Regions from separate parts of the Kitasatospora sp. NPDC057940 genome, predicted to be linked through region 1. Evidence: riboswitches for the same ligand, from Rfam matches in the RefSeq annotation. Region 1 holds a riboswitch; the other holds the start of a gene.
What was found. Region 1 has a riboswitch for guanidine ahead of ACFVTF_RS16710 (SMR family transporter). Riboswitches for the same ligand answer to the same signal wherever they lie in the genome.
Positions count from the first base shown of each region.

Region 1 (10,057 bases):
TTGTTGTCGACGTGCCCGTCCAGGATGGCGGTGCCGCGCTGCCCGGGGCTGGCCCCGCCGCGGTACCAGCCGGCCAGGTTGCGGTCCGCCTCGGGCGGGGCCTGGAGGTGGCCGTCGGGGTCGAGCCCGAGCGCGGTGACCGGGGCGTCCAGCCGGACGGCCGGGATGCGGATGCGGGTGGGGTCGGAGGGGCCCAGCGGCGGGACGACGGAGACCGGGGCGAAGCCGGACAGCGTCTGCGTGCCGCCGGGGGCGGGCGGCAGCGCGCCCTGCCCGCCGTCGTGCAGCAGCCAGGCGCCGAGCACCAGCGCGGCAGCGGCCGCCAGGGTGCCCGGCCACGGGCTCCTGCTCTGCTGGACGCCCACGGGCGCTCCCCTCTACCGACGGATTCCCGATCCTGGGAGTTTCCTGGGAAACAATTCAATCGGATCGGACCTTAGAGCACGTCCACACGATGGGTGTAATGACACCCCCCGATCGGCAGGGCAACCGCCCGAATCCCTGCGCCCAGTGGGCACCCGGTGACGGAACGCGACGGCCGTTTCCCAGGTGAAAGCGCCACCGGAACGCCTCGGTACGAGCTTCGACGGCGCGGGGGGTCGGTCCGGTTGCGTCAATCGGGCGATCGATGACGACTGCCAGTGGCGCCTGGCCGACCGATCGGGGTCAGCTGCCATGCTGACCCGGTCACGGGTTCTATCACCCCACTTGTCCGACCGGATTTCCGCACGCCTGTACGCCTGCCGAACGCCTCATGAACGGAGTGACCATGGCCGCTCTCTCCCGCCGCACCCTGCTGGCCGCCGGTGCGGCCTCCGCCGCCACCCTGGCGACCGGCTGCGGAAGCAACAGCGCCGACAAGCCGATGATCGGCTCGGCCGTCCCTCCCAGCGGCGCGGCCGTCGACCAGAGCGCCGGCCCCACGGACGTCGCCGAGCCGCAGGCCGTCCTGATCGGCGACGGTTCCACCTCCGACACCGGGGCCCAGCCCCACCAGCCCACCCCCGAGCGGCTCAAGGCCGGCGAACGGCCGCCGCAGTTCGTGGTCTTCTCCTGGGACGGCGCCGGCGAGCTCGACAACGGCCTGTTCGCCCGCTTCCGCCGGCTGGCGCAGGAGCACAACGCCTCGATGACCTTCTTCCTCAGCGGCCTCTACCTGCTGCCCGAGTCCAAGAAGGACCTCTACCGCCCCCCGCAGCACAAGGTCGGCGCCTCCGAGATCGGCTACCTCACCGACCAGCACATCCACGACACCCTGGAGAACGTGCACGCGGCCTGGCTGGAGGGCCACGAGATCGGCACCCACTTCAACGGCCACTTCTGCGGCGCCACCGGCGTCGGCAAGTGGTCCCCGGAGGACTGGGACAGCGAGATCCAGCAGGCCATGGACTTCGTGACGAACTGGCGCACCAACACCGGCTTCACCGACCTGCCCGCGCTGCCCTTCGACTACCGCAGGGAGCTGGTCGGCAGCCGCACCCCCTGCCTGGAGGGCCAGCGCAACCTGCTGCCCACCGCGGTCAAGCGCGGCTGGCGCTACGACAGCAGCGGCAACGGCACCCAGGTGTGGCCGCAGAAGATCCAGGGCGGCGCGCTCTGGGACCTCCCGCTGCAGTCCATCCCCTTCCCCGGGCACACCTTCCAGGTGCTGTCGATGGACTACAACATCATGTACAACCAGTGCGGCCCCAACACCAAGGCCGACCCGGCGCTCTACCCGGGCTTCCAGGCCCAGGCCCGCGACGCCTACCTGCTGGGCTTCGACCGCACCTACAACGGCAACCGGGCGCCCTACGTCATCGGCAACCACTTCGAGGAGTGGAACGGCGGCATCTACATGAACGCCGTCGAGGACGTGCTCCGGACGATCGCGGACAAGCCGGAGGTCCGGCTGGTCTCGTTCCGCCAACTGGTGGACTGGCTGGACGCCCAGGACACCGCGGTGCTGCGCAAGCTCCAGGGCCTCGCCCCGGGCCAGGCGCCGACCGGCGGCTGGGAGGCCTTCCTCGGCACCCCCGGGGCACCGCCGGTGCCCTCCGCCGCCGCTGCCGGCTGACCCTCAGGACCTGACCCGGACCCGGCCGGCGAGCAGCGCCCCCAGCAGCGCCACGCCGGCCATGGCCAGCAGGATCACCGCGAACGCCGCGGGCGACCCGGTGGCCCCGGCCGAGGCGGTGGCCCCGGCGCCCTCGTGGGCGGCGGCGAGCGAGCCGCCGCCCAGCACCGCGAACATCACCCCCGCCAGGCCCGTCAGCAGGACGTTGCCCAGCGCGTCGCTCATCTGCAGGGCCGCCGAGTTCACCCCGGCGTCCTCCGGCGCGGAGAGCTTCATCATCAGCACGCTGACGCTCGCGACGGTCAGTCCCATCCCGATGCCGCCGACGCCCCAGGCCACCGCCGCCACCCAGGCCGGCACCGCCGGGACCAGCACCAGCGCGGCGCCCGCGATCGCCACCGCGGTCAGCACGAACCCGCCCCGGATCATCGCCTCGCGGTAGCGCTCGGCCCCCGGCCGCCCCTGCAACCAGGAGCCCAGCGCCCAGGTGAGCCCGCCGCTGGTCAGGGTGAGCCCCGACATCGTCGGCGAGAGGCCGCGCTCGGTGGTCATCATCAGCGGGACGAAGGCCTCGGCCCCGAGGAACGCCCCGGCCGCCAGTCCGCGCAGCAGGATCACCGCCGGCAGCCCCCGCCCGGCCCGCAGCGTCCGCCGGGGCAGCAGCCCCAGGACGGCCGGCACCAGCAGCGCCGCCCCGACGACCCCGGGGAGCAGCCCGATCAGGTCGTGCCGCCCGCCCGCGTACTGCAGCAGGCCGGCACCGAGCGCCGCCATCGCGGCCAGCAGGGTGCGCCGGCGGTCGAACTCCGCGCCCCTGGCCACCGGGTGCTCCCGCTCGGAGCGGGCCAGCGCGGGGCCCATCACGGCCAGCGGCAGCAGGATCAGCACCGGCACGGCCAGGAACACCCAGCGCCAGCCGAGGTGCTGGGTGATCGCGCCGGAGACCAGCGGCCCGACGATGGAGGGCAGCACCCAGGCCGAGGAGAAGGCCGCGAACACCGCCGGCCGCAGCCGCTCCGGGAAGGCCCGGCCGACCACCACGTACAGCGCGACGATCACCAGCCCGCCGCCCAGGCCCTGGATCGCCCGCCCGGCCACGAACACCCACATGCCCGGCGCCGTCCCGGCCACCACCAGTCCCGCGCCGAACACCGCGATGCCGGTGAACAGCGGCTGCATCGGCCCGCGCCGGTCGCACCACTGCCCGGAGACGACCAGCGCGAACAGCGTGGTGGTGAAGTATCCGGAGAAGGCGAAGGCGTACAGCCCGATGCCGTTCAGCTGGCGGGCCGCGGTCGGCATCGCGGTGTTGACGGCGGTCGCCTCGAAGGCGATCACCAGGACCACCGACACGATCCCCAGCGTCAGAGCGCGGTAGCGGCCGCTGAGGACCCCGCCACCGGGGTCGGGTTCGGAGGGTATCGAGGCGGAGTCGACCGAGGTGGGGGAGGCAGTGGTCATACGTAACATCGTAAGGGCCGTCTAGCTTCATGACCCCTGACCCGAGTCGGTGATCAGCTAGTCCGCAGGGCTTAGGACCAGGGTCAGGGGGAAGCTCAGGCGGAGGTCAGTGGAGCACCTTCAGGCCGACCACGCCGGAGACGATGAGCAGCAGGCAGCCGATCCGGGCCGCCGTCACCGCGTCCCCCAGGACGGCCATGCCGTAGAGCGCGGTGCCGACCGCGCCGATGCCGACCCAGACCGCGTAGCCGGTGCCGATCGGAATGGTGCGCATCGCGTACGCCAGCCCGCCCATGCTCAGCAGCAGGGCCACACCGAAGACGAGGCTGGGGGTGAGCCGGGAAAAGCCCTTGGACGACTCCAGGGCCACCGCCCACACGGTCTCCAGGACACCCGAGATGATCAGAACGAGCCATGCCATGACGGCCTACCTCCGCAGTCCACAGCGGCCGGATTGCCGCTGAACTGCGCCGTCTTGTCGTCACCGGGTACGACGCGCTCGTCCGGGGCGGCCGGGCGACCGGCCACCTGGTTCCGACCGTAGCACAAGCCGCCATACAGAATTTACATTCCGCCGTTGACGGCCCCCCGCGCATTCCGCCACTATGAATTCACTGGCCGTGTGCCCGAGTGGCTTAGGGAACCGTCTGCAAAGCGGTGTACACGGGTTCGATTCCCGTCATGGCCTCGCCGGAAATGGAATTGCCGGTCGACATTCCGTCGACCGGCAATTCCTGTTTACGGTATTTCCGGGGCGGTCGGCCGAAACCGCCGCCCCCGGCCGTCAGACCGCGACCGCGTCCTCCGGCCGGATCGGCAGCCGGCCGACCGGCAGGCCGGTGGCCGCCCGGACGGCGGCGGCCACGGCCGCCGGGGCGACCACCGCGGGGGCGGCGCTGACCGCCTTGGCCCCGAAGGTGGCGACCACGTCCCGCTCCTCCAGCAGGGCGGCGATCCGCACCTGCGGGGTGTCCAGCGCGGTGGGCAGCCGGTAGCCGGTGAGCGAGGGGTTCAGCAGCACGCCGCCCTCGGTGCGCAGGTCCTCCAGCAGCGCCAGGCCGACGCCCTGGGCCACGCCCGCCTCGATCCGGTCCTCGATCTGCCGCGGGTTCAGCGCCCGGCCGACGTCCTGGGCGACCGTCATCTCGACCACCCGGACGGCGCCCAGCTCGATGTCCACGTCCACCACCGCGCGCATCGCGCAGAACGCGATCGACACGAAGGCGTCGCCCTGCCCGGACTCGTCCAGCGGCTCGGTGGGGTGCGGGCGGCACTGGGCCGTCGCCCAGAGCTCCTTGCCCTCCAGCGCCTCGGCGACCGGCATGCCGAGCACCCCGTCGTACGAGGTGATCTTGCCGTCGGCGATCTGCAGCAGTTCCACCGACATCCCGAAGTTGGCGGCGATCGGCTGGAGCAGCTGGTGGCGGACCATCAGCGCGGCGCGCTCGACGGCGCCGCCGGAGACCCAGGTGTGCCGGCCGCGGGCGGAGGGACCGGCGATGGACTGGTCGCTGTCGGCCGGCGCGATGTACACCTCGCTGACGCCCAGCACGGTCTGCACGATCTGCCGGGCCAGCGTGGCGAACCCCTGCCCGGAGTCGACGGCCGCGCAGATCACCGTGGCGTGGTCGCCGCTGACCCGCACGGTGGCGGTGGAGACCTCGTCCTCGCCCTCGGCGCCGAGCATGTGCACCATGCCGACGGCGTAGCCGATCCCGCGCCGCACCGCCGCCGGGTCGCCGGCGCCACCGGGCCCGCCCGGCAGCAGCCACTCGGCGTCCGGGTCGTCCACCGGCAGGGCCGGCAGCGGCTCGGCCGCGACGGCCTCCAGCAGCGCGCCGACCGGCGCCGGGCAGGTGACGGCCTGTCCGGTGGGCATCGGGTCGCCGGTGGACATCGCGTTGCGGCGGCGGATCTCCACCGGGTCCACGCCGATCCGGGCGGCCAGCTGGTCCAGCTGCGACTCGTAGGCGAAGCAGGCCTGCAACGCGCCCTCGCCGCGCATCCGCCCGGCCGGCGGGTTGTTGGTGCGCACCGCCCAGGCGTCCACGAAGACGTTCGGGCAGACGTACGGGCCGACCGAGAACGCGGTGGCGGCGGCCAGCGCCTCGGCGGAGACGTCCGCGTACGCGCCGCCGTCCAGCAGGATCTGCGCCTCGACCTTCACCAGGGTGCCCTCGGCGTCGGCGTGGTGGCGGTAGCGCAGCAGCGCGGGGTGGCGCGAGGGGTGGGTGTGGAAGGACTCCTCGCGGGTGAGGGTCATCTTCACCGGGCGGCCGGTGCGCAGCGCCAGCAGCGCCAGGGTGACCTGGAAGGAGAGGTCCTCGCGGTCGGTGGTGGCCCCGGGCACGCCGGTGACCACCAGCCGGACCCGGTCGGGCTCCAGGCCGAGGCAGGCGGCGGTGCGGTCGCGGTCGCCGTGCGGGTCGGTGGAGGACAGGTGCAGTTCGACGCCGCCGTCCGGGCGCGGCACGGCCAGCCCGGCCTCGGCGCCGAGCGGGGCCGGGTCCTGACGGCCGACCTGGTAGAGGCCCTCGATGATGATCTCGCCGGCCGCGTCCGGGTCCCCGGTGCGCAGCGGCAGGTGGCGGAACAGGTTGCCGTCCGGGTGCAGCGACGGGGCGGTGAAGGCCTGCTCGGGGTCGGTGACGGCCTCCAGCGGCTCGTAGTCGACCGCGATCAGACCGACCGCCAGCCGGGCGGTGTCCGGGTGGTCGGCGGCCACCGCGGCGATCGGCTCGCCGTGGTGGCGCACCACGCCCGCGGCCAGCACCGGCCGGTCGGCGACGATCGGCCCGGCCGGGGCGCCGTCCGGGCTTCCGTCCGGGCCGGGCGGCAGGTCGGCGGCGGTGACCACGGCGTGCACGCCGGGCAGCGCGAGCGCGGCCGCGGTGTCGATGCCCCTGATCCGGGCGTGCGGGTGCGGCGAGCGCAGCACCGCGCCCCAGAGCAGCCCCTCGGCCCACAGATCGGCCGCGTACGGGTAGATGCCGAGCGCCTTGGGCAGCGCGTCGCTGCGCAGCGGTGAGCTGCCCAGGCCGAACGGCTCCGGTGCACCGCCCTCGCCGCCGTCCTGCTGGAGTGCTGCGCCGATGTCGGTAGGCGACGTCATGATGCGTGGTCGTCCTCGGGGAGCCGGATGCCGTGGGCGGGGGTGGCGCCGTACGGGACGCCGGCCGGGGCGGTGCCGCCGGCCGGGGCGCCGTGCGGGGGCGTGGCGACGTACGGCGTGCCGTGCGGGGGCGTGCCGTCGAAGGCGGCCCCGGGCAGCGGCGTGCCGTGCGCGGGGGTGGGTTCGTAGACCGGGGCGTCGTACCCGGCGTCGTAGCCGTTCTGCTGCGGGTAGCCGCCGGGCACGTAGGTGCCGTGGGCGGGGGTGCCCTGGTACGGCTGCTCGGGGTAGCCCTGGGGCGGGTAGTACACCTGGTCGTCGGCGGTCTGGGCGGGGATGCCCTGGACCGGCGTCAGGACGGCGGTGTCGTACACGCCGGTGTCGTAGCCGCCCTGGCCGTCGCCGTACGGCTGGTCGGTGCCGGCCGGGGGCTGCTCGGCGGGCGGCTGCGGGACGTGCTCGATCCAGGCGTCGGCGTCGGCGTAGACCGGCGGTTCGGCGGCCGGCTCCGGTCCGGCGGCGGCTTCCCCGGCGGGCTGTTCGGCGGGCTGTCCCGCGGCCGGGGCGGCGGTCTGGGCGGCGGCCGGAGAGGCCGTCTCCTCCGCCTCCTCGACGTCCTCGGCGCGCGCGTCGGCGATGCTCTGGACGGCGGCCAGCACGCCGCGGTAGCCGGTGCAGCGGCAGAGGTTGCCGCAGAGCGCCTGGCGGGCCTCGACCTCGGTCGGGCGGTGGTTGCGCTGGAGCAGGTCGTGCACCGCCATCGCCATGCCGGGGGTGCAGTAGCCGCACTGCACCGCGCCGGACTCGGCCAGCGCCTGCTGGACGTCGCTCGCGCCGCCGGCGGCCGACAGGCCCTCGACGGTGTTGATCTCGCTGTCGGCGGCCAGCGCGGCGGGCACCAGGCAGCCGGCCACCAACTGGCCGTCCACCTGCACCGAGCAGGCCCCGCACTCGCCCTGCTCGCAGCCGTCCTTGGCGCCGGCCAGGCCGAGCCGCTCGCGCAGCACGTAGAGCAGGCTCTCGCCGATCCAGGCGTCGGTGACGGGCCGTTCGAAACCGTTGACCCGCAAGGTGTAGGAGGCGCACGGGCGCAGCTCGCGGCTGACCTGCGGGGTGAGGCCGAGCGGGTCGGCGTCGAGGGTCTCGATGGGGTCTGTGGTCACTTCAGCGCCCTTCCCAGTGCCCGTCGGGCCAGCACCGATACGGTACGCCGCAGCCGGATGGCGGCCGCGCTCGGCCCCTCGGTCACGGCCTCCCAGGCGCCTTCGGCGCCGTAGCTGTCGGGGACGCAGGCGGTGGCCACGTACTCGCCGAAGGCGGCGGTCGCGGCCGGGTCGATCTCCCGGCTGCCGTCCCAGTCGATGCAGCCGGCGACCCAGGCCTCGGCCTCCAGCGGGCGCAGCGGCACCGGTGCGACGGCGCCGACCGCGCAGCGCACGGCGCGCCGGGCGGGGTCGAGGACCAGCGCGACGGAGGCGGTGGCGCGGGCCGGGCCGCTGCGGCCGGTGGCCTTGAGGAAGACCTGCGGGGCGTGCAGCAGCGGGACGCGCACCCAGGTGAGGAGTTCGCCGGGGCGCACCGGGTCGAGGCCGGTGAGCAGGTGACTGACCGGCACCTCGCGGCTGGCGCCGGCCCGGGCGAGGGTGACGCTGGCCTCCAGGGCGGTGAGCACCGGGAGGGTGTCGCCGGCCGGGGCGGCGGTGACGATGTTGCCGCCGAGGGTGCCGACGTTGCGGACCTGCGGCGGGCCTGCGGTGCGGGCGGCGTCCGCGAGCGCGGGGATGAGCGCGGCGAAGTCGGGGCGGTCCATCCGGGCGTGGGTGAGTCCGGCGCCGAGGACGGCGGTGCCGCCGTCCTCGTAGCGCCAGCCGCGCAGTTCGGTGATCCGGCCGAGGCCGACCAGGGCGGCGGGGCGTAGCCGTCCGGCGTTGACGGCTTCCATCAGGTCGGTGGCTCCGGCCACCGGTACCGCGGCCGGGGTGGCGGCCAGCGCGTCGACGGCCTCGTCGAGGGAGGCCGGCAGCATGATCGTCCGGTTCACCTGGGTCCCACCGTGCTCCACTTGCTCATCGATCGGCTGCCGCCCGCGGCCTTCGGCCGTGGTGTCCGCGTCAGCAGCCCGGCCTGGCCCGTAGGGTACGGGCGATCGGGCCGGGTTGGGCAACTCTGGCACACAATGCTCGATGATCATTTCGGGGCAGGTGAACGGGACTGCCCGATTGGGACGGATACCGGGCGGTATCTGCCCCGGCCCGAACCGGACCAGGGCAGATGTTCATCTGTTCTTGACGTCAGATGACCACTCAGAAGTTCCCGTCAGGGCGAGTCCATCGCGCTCAGCGCACCGGCGGCGGGCCCTCGATCGGCCGGCCGGCCACCCCGGGCCAGCGCTGCCAGGGGTGCGGGCCGTCCGCCGGGCGGTACTCCACGCCGAGCGCGTCCAGCACCTTCAGGTGCGTCTCCAGCCGGTGCTGGAAGCCGGCGTAGTCGCGCGCGGCCGGATCGGTGGGCAGGTCGGACCAGGCGACCTCGGCGAAGGCCACCAACCGGGGGAAGGCCCGGTAGTCGATGTCCCGGGCGCTGTCCATGAACTCGCTCCACAGGTTGGCCTGGGTGCCGATCACGTGCCGGGCGGCGGTCTCGTCCAGCTGCCCGGGCACCGGCTCGAAGCGGTACACGTCCTCCAGCGTGCGCACGAAGCCGACCGGGATCGGCTCGTCCGGGCCGTCGGCCTGCCGGTGGTCGAAGTAGACGTGCTGCTCGGGGCACATCACCACGTCGTGCCCGGCCTTGGCCGCGGCGATCCCGCCGCCGAACCCGCGCCAGGAGGAGACGGCGGCGCCCGGGGCGAGCCCGCCCTCCAGGATCTCGTCCCAGCCGATCAGCCGGCGGCCGCGCTCGGCCAGCCAGCGGTCGAAGTGCCGGATCACGTGGCTCTGCAGCTCGTCCTCGTTGGCCAGGCCGAGCTCGCGGATCCGCGCCTGGGCGGCCGCGCTGTCCTTCCACTGCTCCTTGGGGCACTCGTCGCCGCCGAGGTGGATGAACTCCGACGGGAAGAGGTCCAGGACCTCCTCCAGCACGCCCTCGAAGAAGCGCAGGGTGTCCTCGGAGGCGTTGAGCACGTTGTGGCTGACGCCCCAGTCCGTCCAGACGCCGAGCGCCGCGGTGTCCACCACGTCGGTGTTGCCCAGCTCGGGGTAGGCCGCGACGGCGGCCTGGGTGTGCCCGGGCAGGTCCACCTCCGGGACGACGGTGACCCCGCGCGCGGCCGCGTAGGCGACGATCTCGCGCAGGTCGTCCTGGGTGTAGTAGCCGCCGTGCGGGCGGTCGTCGCGGCGCTGGCCGGCCCGGTAGCCGACCATCGAGCGGTCCCGCCAGGCGCCGCGCTCGGTCAGGCCGGGGTAGCGCTTGATCTCCACCCGCCAGCC
Region 1 is NZ_JBHVPH010000009.1:58,406-68,462, reverse strand. Features, by position in the region: gene ACFVTF_RS16725 (class F sortase) at 1-365, opposite strand, end outside; gene ACFVTF_RS16720 (hypothetical protein) at 770-2,056, shown strand; gene ACFVTF_RS16715 (MFS transporter) at 2,060-3,517, opposite strand; gene ACFVTF_RS16710 (SMR family transporter) at 3,624-3,938, opposite strand; guanidine-III (ykkC-III) riboswitch at 3,982-4,048, opposite strand; tRNA gene ACFVTF_RS16705 (tRNA-Cys) at 4,134-4,205, shown strand; gene ACFVTF_RS16700 (xanthine dehydrogenase family protein molybdopterin-binding subunit) at 4,302-6,629, opposite strand; gene ACFVTF_RS16695 (2Fe-2S iron-sulfur cluster-binding protein) at 6,626-7,792, opposite strand; gene ACFVTF_RS16690 (xanthine dehydrogenase family protein subunit M) at 7,789-8,655, opposite strand; gene ACFVTF_RS16685 (beta-N-acetylhexosaminidase) at 8,966-10,057, opposite strand, start outside.

Region 2 (10,057 bases), on a different contig from region 1:
GCCGCGCCGCCTGGCCGATCGCCCTCGGCGCGGTCGCGGTCCTGCTCGCCCTCGCCGCGCTCTCGCTGTCCGTCGGCGCCGGAGAGGTCGGCCCCGGGCGGGTGCTGGACTACCTGTTGGACCGCCACGGCGCCCGCGCGGACGGCCGGCTCGCCCTCGTCGTCGGCGACCTGCGCCTGCCCCGCACGGCCACCGCCCTGCTGGTCGGCGCCGCGCTCGGGGTCGCCGGGGCGCAGTTGCAGTCCGTCACCCGCAACCCGCTCGCCGAGACCGGACTGCTCGGCGTCAACGCCGGCGCCTCGCTGGGAGTCGTGCTCGGCATCGCCGTGCTCGGCGTCCAGACCTCGTACGGGTACCTGGCCTTCGCCTTCGGCGGCGCCGTGCTCGCCAGCACGCTGGTGCTGCTCATCGCGGGCGCCCGGGGCGGGTCCCCGATGCGGCTGGTGCTCGGCGGCTCCGCGGTCGGCGCCACCTTCGGCGGGCTCACCGGCGTGCTGATCGTCAACTCGCCCGAGGCGTACGACCGGTACCGGGTGTGGGTGCTGGGCTCGCTGGCCGGGGTGGAGGGCTGGACGACGCTGCGCCAGCTCGCCCCGGTGCTCGGCGTGGGCTTCCTGCTCGCCCTGCTCGCCACCCGGCCGCTCACCGCGCTCGCGCTCGGCGACGACCTCGCCCGCGGCCTCGGCCACCGGCCCGGCGCCACCCGGGCCGCCGTCGCCTTCGCCGTCACCCTGCTGACCGCCTCGGCCGTCGCGCTGGCCGGCCCGATCTCCTTCCTCGGCCTGCTCGCCGGGTTCCTGGCGCGGGCCGTCGCCGGCCCCAGGGTCGGGCAACTCACCGTGCTCGCCGGACTGTTCGGCGCCGCCGTGCTCACCGGGGCCGATGTGCTGGCCCGGGTGGTGGCCCGCCCGTTCGAGGCGCCGGTGTCGGTGATCGTCTCCCTGGTCGGCGCCCCCGCGCTGATCGCGATCGTCCGCTCCCGCCGGACCGCCGCGCTCGGCATGGCCGACCCGGCCGAGGCCGCCCCCGTCCGGCGGTCCGAGCCGCCCGCGCCCAAACCCGACCTGGTGGTGCGGCGCGGCGCCTGGTCGCTGCTGCTCCCCCGCCGGGCACTGCTCGCCTCGCTCGCCCTGGCCGCGGCGCTGCTCGCCGTCGTCGTCGTGTCCGCCCACGCCGGGCAGAGCGAACTCGGCCTCGGCCGCACCCTCCAGGCCGTGTTCGGCTACGGCGACCGGCTGGACGTGCTGCTGGTGCAGAAGTTCCGGCTCGGCCGGATCGTCGCAGGGCTCGCCGCCGGCGCCGCCCTCGGCCTGGCCGGCTGCCTCACCCAGACCCTCGCCCGCAACCGCCTCGCCACCCCCGAACTGCTCGGCGTCAACGACGGCGCCACCGCCGCCGTCCTGATCTCCGCCACCGTCTCCGGTACCTTCGGCGCCTGGTGGGCCGGCCCGCTCGGCGCGCTGGCCGCCGTCCTGGTCGTCACCCTGGTCTCCGGCGGGCTCGGCGCGCAGGGCTACCGGGTGCTGGTCGTCGGCCTCGCGATGTCCGCGCTCGCCTCGGCCGTCATCCAGGTCGCGCTCGCCCGCCGCTCGCTCAACTCGGCCGGCTCGCTGTACGTCTGGACCTCCGGCAGCCTCAACGGGCGGGACTACGCCATCGCCACCCCGGTCCTGATCGGGCTGGCCGTGCTCGTGCCGCTCGCCCTGGCGGTGGCCCGGCGGCTGGCGGTGCTGCGCTTCGACGACAGCGTGGCCGCCTCGCTGGGCGTCGACCCGGGCCGGGTCCGGCTCGGCTGCCTGCTGCTGGCCGTCGCGCTGGCCGGGCTGGCCGTCGGCGTGTGCGGGCCGGTCGGCTTCGTCGCGCTGGCCGCGCCCGTGATCGCCGGGCGGCTGGCCGGGCCGGCGCGCGTGCCGGTCCTCGGCTCGGCGCTGACCGGCGCCGTCCTCGTCGTGCTCGCCGACACCGTGGGGCGGGTGCTGATCGGCGGGGTGGAGATCCCCGTCGGCATCGTCACCACCGTCCTCGGCGGCCCCTTCCTGCTCTGGGTGCTGCTCGGCCGCAAGGGCACCCCCGCCTAACCTCCCCGAGGAGTCCCGCAGATGGAAACCCTTCCCCTCGTCGAGCCCGATCCGGCCGACCCCGCCTACCGCCTGGTCACCTTCGTGCACGAGGACGCGTCGTGCGACGGCGTGCTCGCCCTCCTGCACACCGTCACCGACAAGGACCGGCACGCCGGCGACCTCGCCCCGCACCTGATGACCCGCCGCGACGACGGCCGCTGGTCGATCACCTACCGGCTGCGCGCCGACCACCGGGCGTCCTACCAGCTGTACCCGTTCCGGGGGGACGCCCCCGGCACCGCCCGGGCGGACTGGCTGCGCGTCCTCGACCACGCCCGCCCCGACCCGCACGACGCCGCCCCCCGGCTGCCCGCCCGCGACGGGCGCCACCCGTCGTCCGTGCTCAGCCTGCCCGACGCCCCCGCCCAGCCGTACGTCCGGCGGCGCGACGGCGTGCCGCGCGGGCGGACGGTGGCCCACGAGGTGGCCGGGCGGCGGGTGGACGTCCACCTCCCCGCCGGGGGCGGGCCCTCCGCCGGCGGCGGGCCGTTCGCGGTGGCCGTGCTGCTGGACGGCGAGATGTGGGGCGAGGTGCTGTCGGTCGGCGACACCCTCGACAACCTGACGGCGGACGGCGCCATCCCGCCCACCGTCGCCCTGCTCGTCCACACCATGGGCCCCTGCCGGCCCGACGACCTCAGCTGCAACCCGGCCTTCGTCGACCTCCTCGCCGACCGCCTCCTCCCCTGGGCGGCGGCGGAGTTCGGCACCACCACCGACCCGGCCGACACCGTCATCGCCGGCCAGAGCGCGGGCGGCCTCACCGCCGCCTTCGCCGCGTTCCGGCGCCCCGACCGCTTCGGCGGCGCGCTCTGCCAGTCCGGTTCCTTCTGGTGGCCGGACGAGACCGAGTTCGACGAGGGCAGTGAGTGGCTGACCCGCCAATTCGCCCGCGAGCAGCGGCGGGAGGCCCGGTTCTACGTCGAGGTCGGCCTCCAGGAGTGGATGCTGCTCCCGCAGAACCGCCACCTGCGCGACGTCCTCACCGCCCGCGGCTACGACCTCGCGTACCGCGAGTTCAACGGCGGCCACGACTACGCCTGTTGGCGCGGCGGGCTGGCGGACGGACTGGCGCACCTGCTCGGGGCTGCCTGACGGTCCCCACCGGATCGGCGGACCGGCGCGCGGCGACGGGGGCGTGCTAGCGTCCCGGTGGCGGCGCGCCGGTGACCGCCCCGGACGAGATGTGCGCCGTACCCGGCCCGCCAAGACGACGCACCGAAGGAGACGTCATGGCCGCCGGTGCCCCGATCGCCCGTCCGCTCGACGTGCGGTGGATCCACGGGTCCCCGTCCGCGAAGCACAACGCGGACCCGGACATCCAGGTCCACGCGTACGACGAGCACACCGTCATCCTGCGGCAGAACAAGGCGGTCAACTACGAGGCGCCGTTCCTGTTCCTGCTGTTCGGGGGCGAGCGGGCCGTCCTGATCGACACCGGGGCCACCGCCTCCGCCGCGTACTTCCCGCTGCGCACCGTGGTCGACGGGCTCATCGACCGGTGGCTCGCCGACCACCCCCGCGACGGCTACGGACTGCTCGTCCTGCACACCCACCCGCACGGCGACCACGTCGCGGGCGACGGACAGTTCGCCGACCGGCCCGCGACGACCCTGGTCGGCGCCGACCCGGCCACGGCCTGGCCGTACTTCGGCTTCGACCAGGACCCGGACGCCGTCGCGCGGGTGGACCTGGGCGGCGGCCGGGTGCTCGAATGCCTGGCCACCCCGGGCCACCACCCGGCGGCCGTCACCTACTACGACCCGTGGACGGGCCTGCTGCTCACCGGCGACACCGTCTACCCGGGCCGCCTCTACATCGACGACTGGCCGGCCTTCACCCGCACCGTCGACCGGCTGATCGACTTCGCCGAACGCCGCCCGGTGACGCACCTGCTCGGCTGCCACATCGAGATGACCCGCACCCCCGGCGTCGACTACCCCATCCGCACGACCCACCAGCCCGACGAGCCGCCCCTGCAGCTGACCGTCGGACACCTCCGGGCCATCCGCACCGCACTCGCCGACCTCGGCGACCGGCCGCGCCGGCACGCCCTGCCCGACCTGATCCTCTGGCCGAGCGCCTGAGCCCATCGGCCGGGCGCCCGGTGATCAGTCCTTGTACGGGACGAGCCGCGAGAGGTCCAGTTCGAAGCCGAACGGATCGGGAACCCTGATCGTCCCGCCGAACTCCCGCTCGGTCCTCGTGTGGTACCGGTCGTGGTTCGGCTCGGAGAACAGCGTGACCGTCTGCTGCCGCGGGTCCACGATCAGGTAGAGCGGGAAGCCCATGCGCGGGTAGTCGCGGACCTTCCCCGTCCAGTCGTTCTCGGGATTGGACGGGGAGACGATCTCGACCGCGATCAGGGCCAGCTCGGCGGGGATGTCGTGGCCGGCCAGGTCGATGACGTCCTCGGGCAGGTAGGTGAGGTCGGGATTGCGCACGGAGCCGACCTCGGGTGAGGAGAGGTCACTGTTCCCGGTGGGGAAGTAGCCGGGAGGGCAGTGCGCCTCGAACTGGCGTTGGACCAGCGCGAGGTTCAGCTGGTGGACCGACGACGGTGACGCCTGCATGACGATGATGTCGCCGGACAACTCCACCTTGTAGCCGTCCGGGAGACTGCGCCGGGCCTCTTCGAGAAGACGGTAGTGCTCGGGGTTCATGGGCTCTCCTCCAGTGCTCCGGCCACCGTACGGCAGCCGGAGCCGATTCAGGGTCCCGGCGCCTCCCGGGGGAGGCGGGTGGTGAGGAGGGTGCCGGCCGCGACCAGGGCGGCGGTGAGCAGGAGGGCGAGGCGGTAGGGGCCGGGTGAGCCGCCGTCGGTGTCCAGGGCGCCGATGAGGGCGGCGGTGGCGGCGATGCCGAGGGCGCCGCCGAGGGTTCGGACGATGGTGAACAGGCCCATGGCGCGGCCCATCGCGGGCCCGGGGACGTCGGCGAAGCCGGCGATCTGGACGGTGAGCACGGCGGTGCCCAGGACGAGCCCGACCGCGAACATCAGCGCCCGTACGGCCCAGGGGTTCTCGGCGAAGCCGAGGGCGGCCAGGACGAGGGCGGCGAGCAGCAGCGCGGGCAGCGCGAGGCGGCGGGGGCCGAACCGGGGCAGCAGGCGGTCGACCACCTGGGAGGCGGCCATCAGGCCGATCGCCTCGGGGAAGACGCTCAGCCCGGCGTCGAGGGCCGAGGCCCCGAGGGCGGCCTGGTAGAGCAGCGGGAGGACGAACAGCGCGCCCATCAGGCCGGCCGAGGTGAGCAGGGCCAGCCAGGTGGCGGTGCCGAAGGTGCGGTCGGCGAGCTGCCGCAGGTCCACCAGCGGTTCGGCGGCGCGGAGTTGGTGGCGCACGGCGATGCCGAGCAGGACGAGGCCGGCCACGCCGCTGAGCGCCACTCCCGGCGAGGACCAGCCGTGCGCCGGGCCGAAGCCGAGCGCGTAGGTGAGCAGTCCGAGGCCGGGGGTGGCGAGCAGGAAGCCGGTGGTGTCGAAGCGGCCGGCCGGGGGCTCGTCCGCCGCGCGCAGGCCGACGAGCCCGGTCACGACGGCCGCGACCCCGATCGGCACGTTGACCAGGAACAGCCAGTGCCAGGAGAGGTGTTCGGTCAGGAGGCCGCCGAGCGGCGGGCCGAGGGCGGGCATCAGGGCGGTCGGGACGATCAGGATCCGGCTCAGGCCGGCCCGTTCGTGCGGGGCGAAGGCCCGGAACAGCAGGGTCATCCCGACGGGGGTGAGCAGCCCGCCGGCCACGCCCTGGACGGCCCGCGCGGCGGCGAGCGAGCCGAGGCCGGGCGCGGCGGCGCACAGGGCGGAGGCGAGGGTGAACGCGGCCAGCGAGCCGAGGAAGACCCGTTTCACGCCGAACCGGTCGCCGAGCCAGCCCGCCACCGGCAGGCCGACGGCGAGGCCGACCAGGAAGGCCGTCTCGACGGCGTTGGCGGCCGAGACGGGCCGCCCGAAGTCCTCGGCGATGGTGAACAGCGCGGGGTTGACGATGGTCGAGTCCAGGCCGTTCATGCACATCGCGGCGGTGTAGACCACGACCACCGCGGCGCGCCCCGCGAGCAGGGGGCGCGCCGGGGCGGCCTCGACGGCCGGAGGGGTCACAGGTCGGTCCAGTGGGCGGTGATCCACTGCACGGCGTCGGCGCGCTCGCACGGGCCGTGGGAGACGTTCCAGCCGGCCGGGACGGCGGCGAAGGCCGGCCAGAGCGAGTGCTGGCCCTGGTCGTTGACGAGGGCGAGGAACTCGCCCTCGCCGTCGAAGGGGTTGGCGGGGGCGTCACTCATCGGAGGACTTCTCCAGGTGGTCGGTGATCACGCGGGCGATGTGCGCGATCGGGGCGGGCAGGGTCATGTCCTTGTGCGAGCAGGCGACGTCGGTGTTGTCGATGCGGCCGGACACGTACGGGGTCCAGAGTTCGGGCACCAGGGTCTCGTCGATGGTGTCGACGGTGGCGCGGAAGAACAGCACGTCGCCGTCGAAGGGGCGGTGGTCGTGGCCCCGGACGAGGTGGTTGGTGTTGAGGTAGATCCGGTTGAGGGCGGCCACGGTGGCGTCGTCGAGTCCGGCCAGCGGGCTGCCCTCGCGGCGCAGCAGCTCGGTGACGGCGGCGAGTTCGAGCGGCCGCCCGGCGAGGTCCTCGGGGCCGTAGCCGCCCATGGTGAGCAGCGCCTCCAGCGCCTCGGCCTGGTCGGGGACGGGCAGGTCGCGGAAGCCCTCGGCGGGGTAGGCGTCCAGGATCGCGAGCAGTTCGACGGCGTGGCCGAGGTCCTGGAGCCGGACGGCGACGGCGTGCGCGATGATCCCGCCGGTGGACCAGCCGAGCAGCCGGTACGGGCCCTCGGGCTGGACCTCGCGCAGCCGGTCGACGTAGTGCGCGGCCAGTTCGTCCAGGGTCTGCGGCAGGGGCCGGGCCGCCGTGGCGGCGCCGACGCCCTGGGCCTGGAGGCCGTAGATCGGCAGGTCGGCGGGCAGGTGGCGGATCAGGCCGGTGTAGCACCAGCTGAGGCCGCCGGCGGGGTGGACGGCGAACAGCGGGGTACGGCGTCCGGGCGCGGCGGGCCGCAGCGGGAGCAGGACGTCCAGCGCGTCGGCGTCCTGCGAGCCGGCCGCCAGGGCCGTGTCGAGGGCGGCGACGGTGGGCGACTGGAACAGGGTGCCGATGCCGACGTCCAGGCCGAGCAGTTCGCGGATCCGCCCGGCGAGGCGGACGACCAGCAGCGAGTGGCCGCCGAGGGCGAAGAAGTCGTCGTCGACGCCGACCGTCGCGACGCCCAGCACCTCGGCGAAGAGTTCGCACAGCTGCTGTTCGCGCGGGGTGCGCGGCGGGCGTCCGGCGCCGGTGGCGGGCGCGTCGGGGGCGGGCAGGGCGCGGCGGTCGAGCTTGCCGTTGGCGGTGAGCGGCAGCCGGTCGAGCAGGACGACGGCGGAGGGCACCATGTGGGCGGGCAGCTCGGCGGCGGCGTGGGCGCGCAGGTCCTCGGGGGTGGGGGCGGCGGCGCCGTTCGACTCCTCGGGGCCCGCCGTGGTGACGGCGTAGCCGACCAGTCGCTTGTCGCCCGGGGCGTCCTCGCGGACGACCACGGCGGCGTCGGCGACGCCCGGGTGGGCGGCCAGCACGGCCTCGATCTCGCCGAGTTCGATCCGGAAGCCGCGCAGCTTCACCTGCTGGTCGGCGCGGCCGAAGTACTCCAGGACGCCGTCGGCACGGCGGCGGGCGAGGTCGCCGGAGCGGTACATCCGGGTGCCGCGTTCGCCGAACAGTTCGGCGTACGGGTCGGCGACGAAGCGTCCGGCGGTGAGGTCGGGGCGGCCGAGGTAGCCGCGGGCCAGGCCGGCCCCGGCGACGTACATCTCGCCGGTGACGCCGGGCGGGACGGGCTGGAGGTGCTGGTCCAGGACGTAGACCCGCAGGTCGGGGATGTTGACGCCGATGGTGCTGCTGCTTCCGGCGGCGGCGGTGGCCCGGTCGAGGGCGATGTAGGAGACGTGCACGGTGGTCTCGGTGATGCCGTACATGTTGACCAGGGTGGGCGCGTCCTCCGGGTGGCGGGCGTACCAGTCGTCGAGCCGGGCCAGTTCGAGCGCCTCGCCGCCGAACACCACGTAGCGCAGGGCGAGTTCGGAGCCGGGGCGGTCCCGGTCGGCGGCGCTGAGCTGGTAGAAGGCGGACGGGGTCTGGTTGAGCACGGTGACGCGTTCGCGGGCGAGCAGGTCGAGGAAGGCCGCCGGGTCGCGGCTGACCAGGTGCGGGACGACGACCAGGCGGCCGCCGTGCAGCAGGGCTCCCCACAGCTCCCAGACGGAGAAGTCGAAGGCGTAGGAGTGGAAGAGGGTCCAGACGTCGTCGGCGCCGAAGCCGAACCAGTGGTCGGTGGAGCTGAACAGCCGGACCACGTTGTGGTGGGTGACGGGGACGCCCTTGGGCCGGCCGGTGGAGCCGGAGGTGTAGATGACGTAGGCGGTGTCCTCGGCGCGCAGCGGGCGGGTGCGCTCGTGCCGGGCCAGCGGGGTGGCCGGGTGGGCGGCCGACTCCGGGCCGTCGACGAGCAGTTGGGGCACCTGGTGGGCGGGCAGCCGGGGCGCGGTGGCGCGGTCGGTGAGCAGGGCGGCGGGGGTGGCGTCGGCCAGCATGTAGGCGAGGCGGTCGGCCGGGTAGTCGGGGTCGAGCGGCAGGTAGGCGGCGCCGGACTTGGCCACCGCGAGGAGGGCGACGACGAGTTCGAGCGAGCGCGGCAGGGCGAGGGCGACGATGGTGCCGGGGCCGATGCCGTTGGCGGCCAGCAGCCGGGCCAGGCGGTCGGCGCGGGCGGCGAGCTCGGTGTAGTCGAGCTGCTCGTCAGCGCAACTGACGGCGACGGCCCGCGGGTTGGCGGCGGCCGCGGCCTCGAACAGCTCGGCCAGGGTGGCGTCCGGGGCCGAGGTGTGCGGAGTCGAGGTGTGCGGAGCCGAAGTGTGCGCGGCCGAGGTGTCCGGAGTCAGGACGTGCGGCGCCGACGTGTGCGGGGTGCCGTTCCACTCGACGAGGGCGCGCAGCCGCTCCTCCTCGCCGATCAGCGGGAGCCGGCCGATCGCGGTGTCGGGGGCGGTGGCGGCGGCGGTGAGCAGCCGGGCGAGACGGGTGGCGAGCCCTTCGACGGTGGCGGCGTCGAAGAGGTCGGTGCGGTACTCCAGGAAGCCGCCGATGCCGCCGCCGGGGAGCTCGCCCGCGTTGAGGGTGAGGTCGAACTTGGCGGTGCCGCTGGGGACGGCGGCGATCCGGGCGGTGAGGCCGCCGCCCAGCGGGTGGGGCTCGTCGGGGCGGCTCTGCCAGGCGAGCATCACCTGGAACAGCGGGTGGCGGGCGAGGGAGCGCGGCGGGTTGAGCTCCTCGACCAGGCGGTCGAAGGGCAGGTCGGCGTGCTCGTGGGCGGCGAGGACGGTGCCGCGGACCTTGCCGAGCAGCTCGCGGAAGGTCGGGTCGCCCGAGGTGTCGGTGCGCAGGACCACGGAGTTGACGAAGTAGCCGACCAGGTCGGCGGTCTCGGGGTCGTCGCGGCCGGCGACCGGGGTGCCGACGGGGATGTCGGTGCCGCAGCCGTGCCGGGTGAGCAGGGCGGCGAGTCCGGCCTGGACGGCCATGAAGACGGTGCCGCCGGCCGACCGGGCGAGCTCGGCGAGGGCGGCGTGCGCCTCGGCGTCGAGGGTGAAGGGCACGGTGGCGCCGTGGTGGCCGGCGACGGCGGGGCGCGGGCGGTCGGTGGGCAGTTCCAGCTGGTCGGGCAGGCCGGCCAGGGCGGTGCGCCAGTACTCCGACTGCCGCGCGGCGAGCGGGCTGGGCGCCTCGGTGGTGCCGAGCAGCTGCCGCTGCCAGGCCGTGTGGTCGGCGAACTGCACAGCGGGCGCCGGGAGTTCCGGTGCGCGGCCGGCCAGCCGGGCGGTGTAGGCGGCGGCAAGGTCGCGG
Region 2 is NZ_JBHVPH010000008.1:132,390-142,446, reverse strand. Features, by position in the region: gene fhuB (Fe(3+)-hydroxamate ABC transporter permease FhuB) at 1-2,078, shown strand, start outside; gene fes (enterochelin esterase) at 2,100-3,215, shown strand; guanidine-III (ykkC-III) riboswitch at 3,280-3,340, shown strand; gene ACFVTF_RS15660 (MBL fold metallo-hydrolase) at 3,353-4,207, shown strand; gene ACFVTF_RS15655 (Uma2 family endonuclease) at 4,232-4,783, opposite strand; gene ACFVTF_RS15650 (DHA2 family efflux MFS transporter permease subunit) at 4,831-6,219, opposite strand; gene ACFVTF_RS15645 (MbtH family protein) at 6,216-6,401, opposite strand; gene ACFVTF_RS15640 (amino acid adenylation domain-containing protein) at 6,394-10,057, opposite strand, start outside.
Region 2: it holds a riboswitch for guanidine, as region 1 does, so the genes downstream of both, ACFVTF_RS15660 (MBL fold metallo-hydrolase) here and ACFVTF_RS16710 (SMR family transporter) in region 1, are expected to answer to the same signal.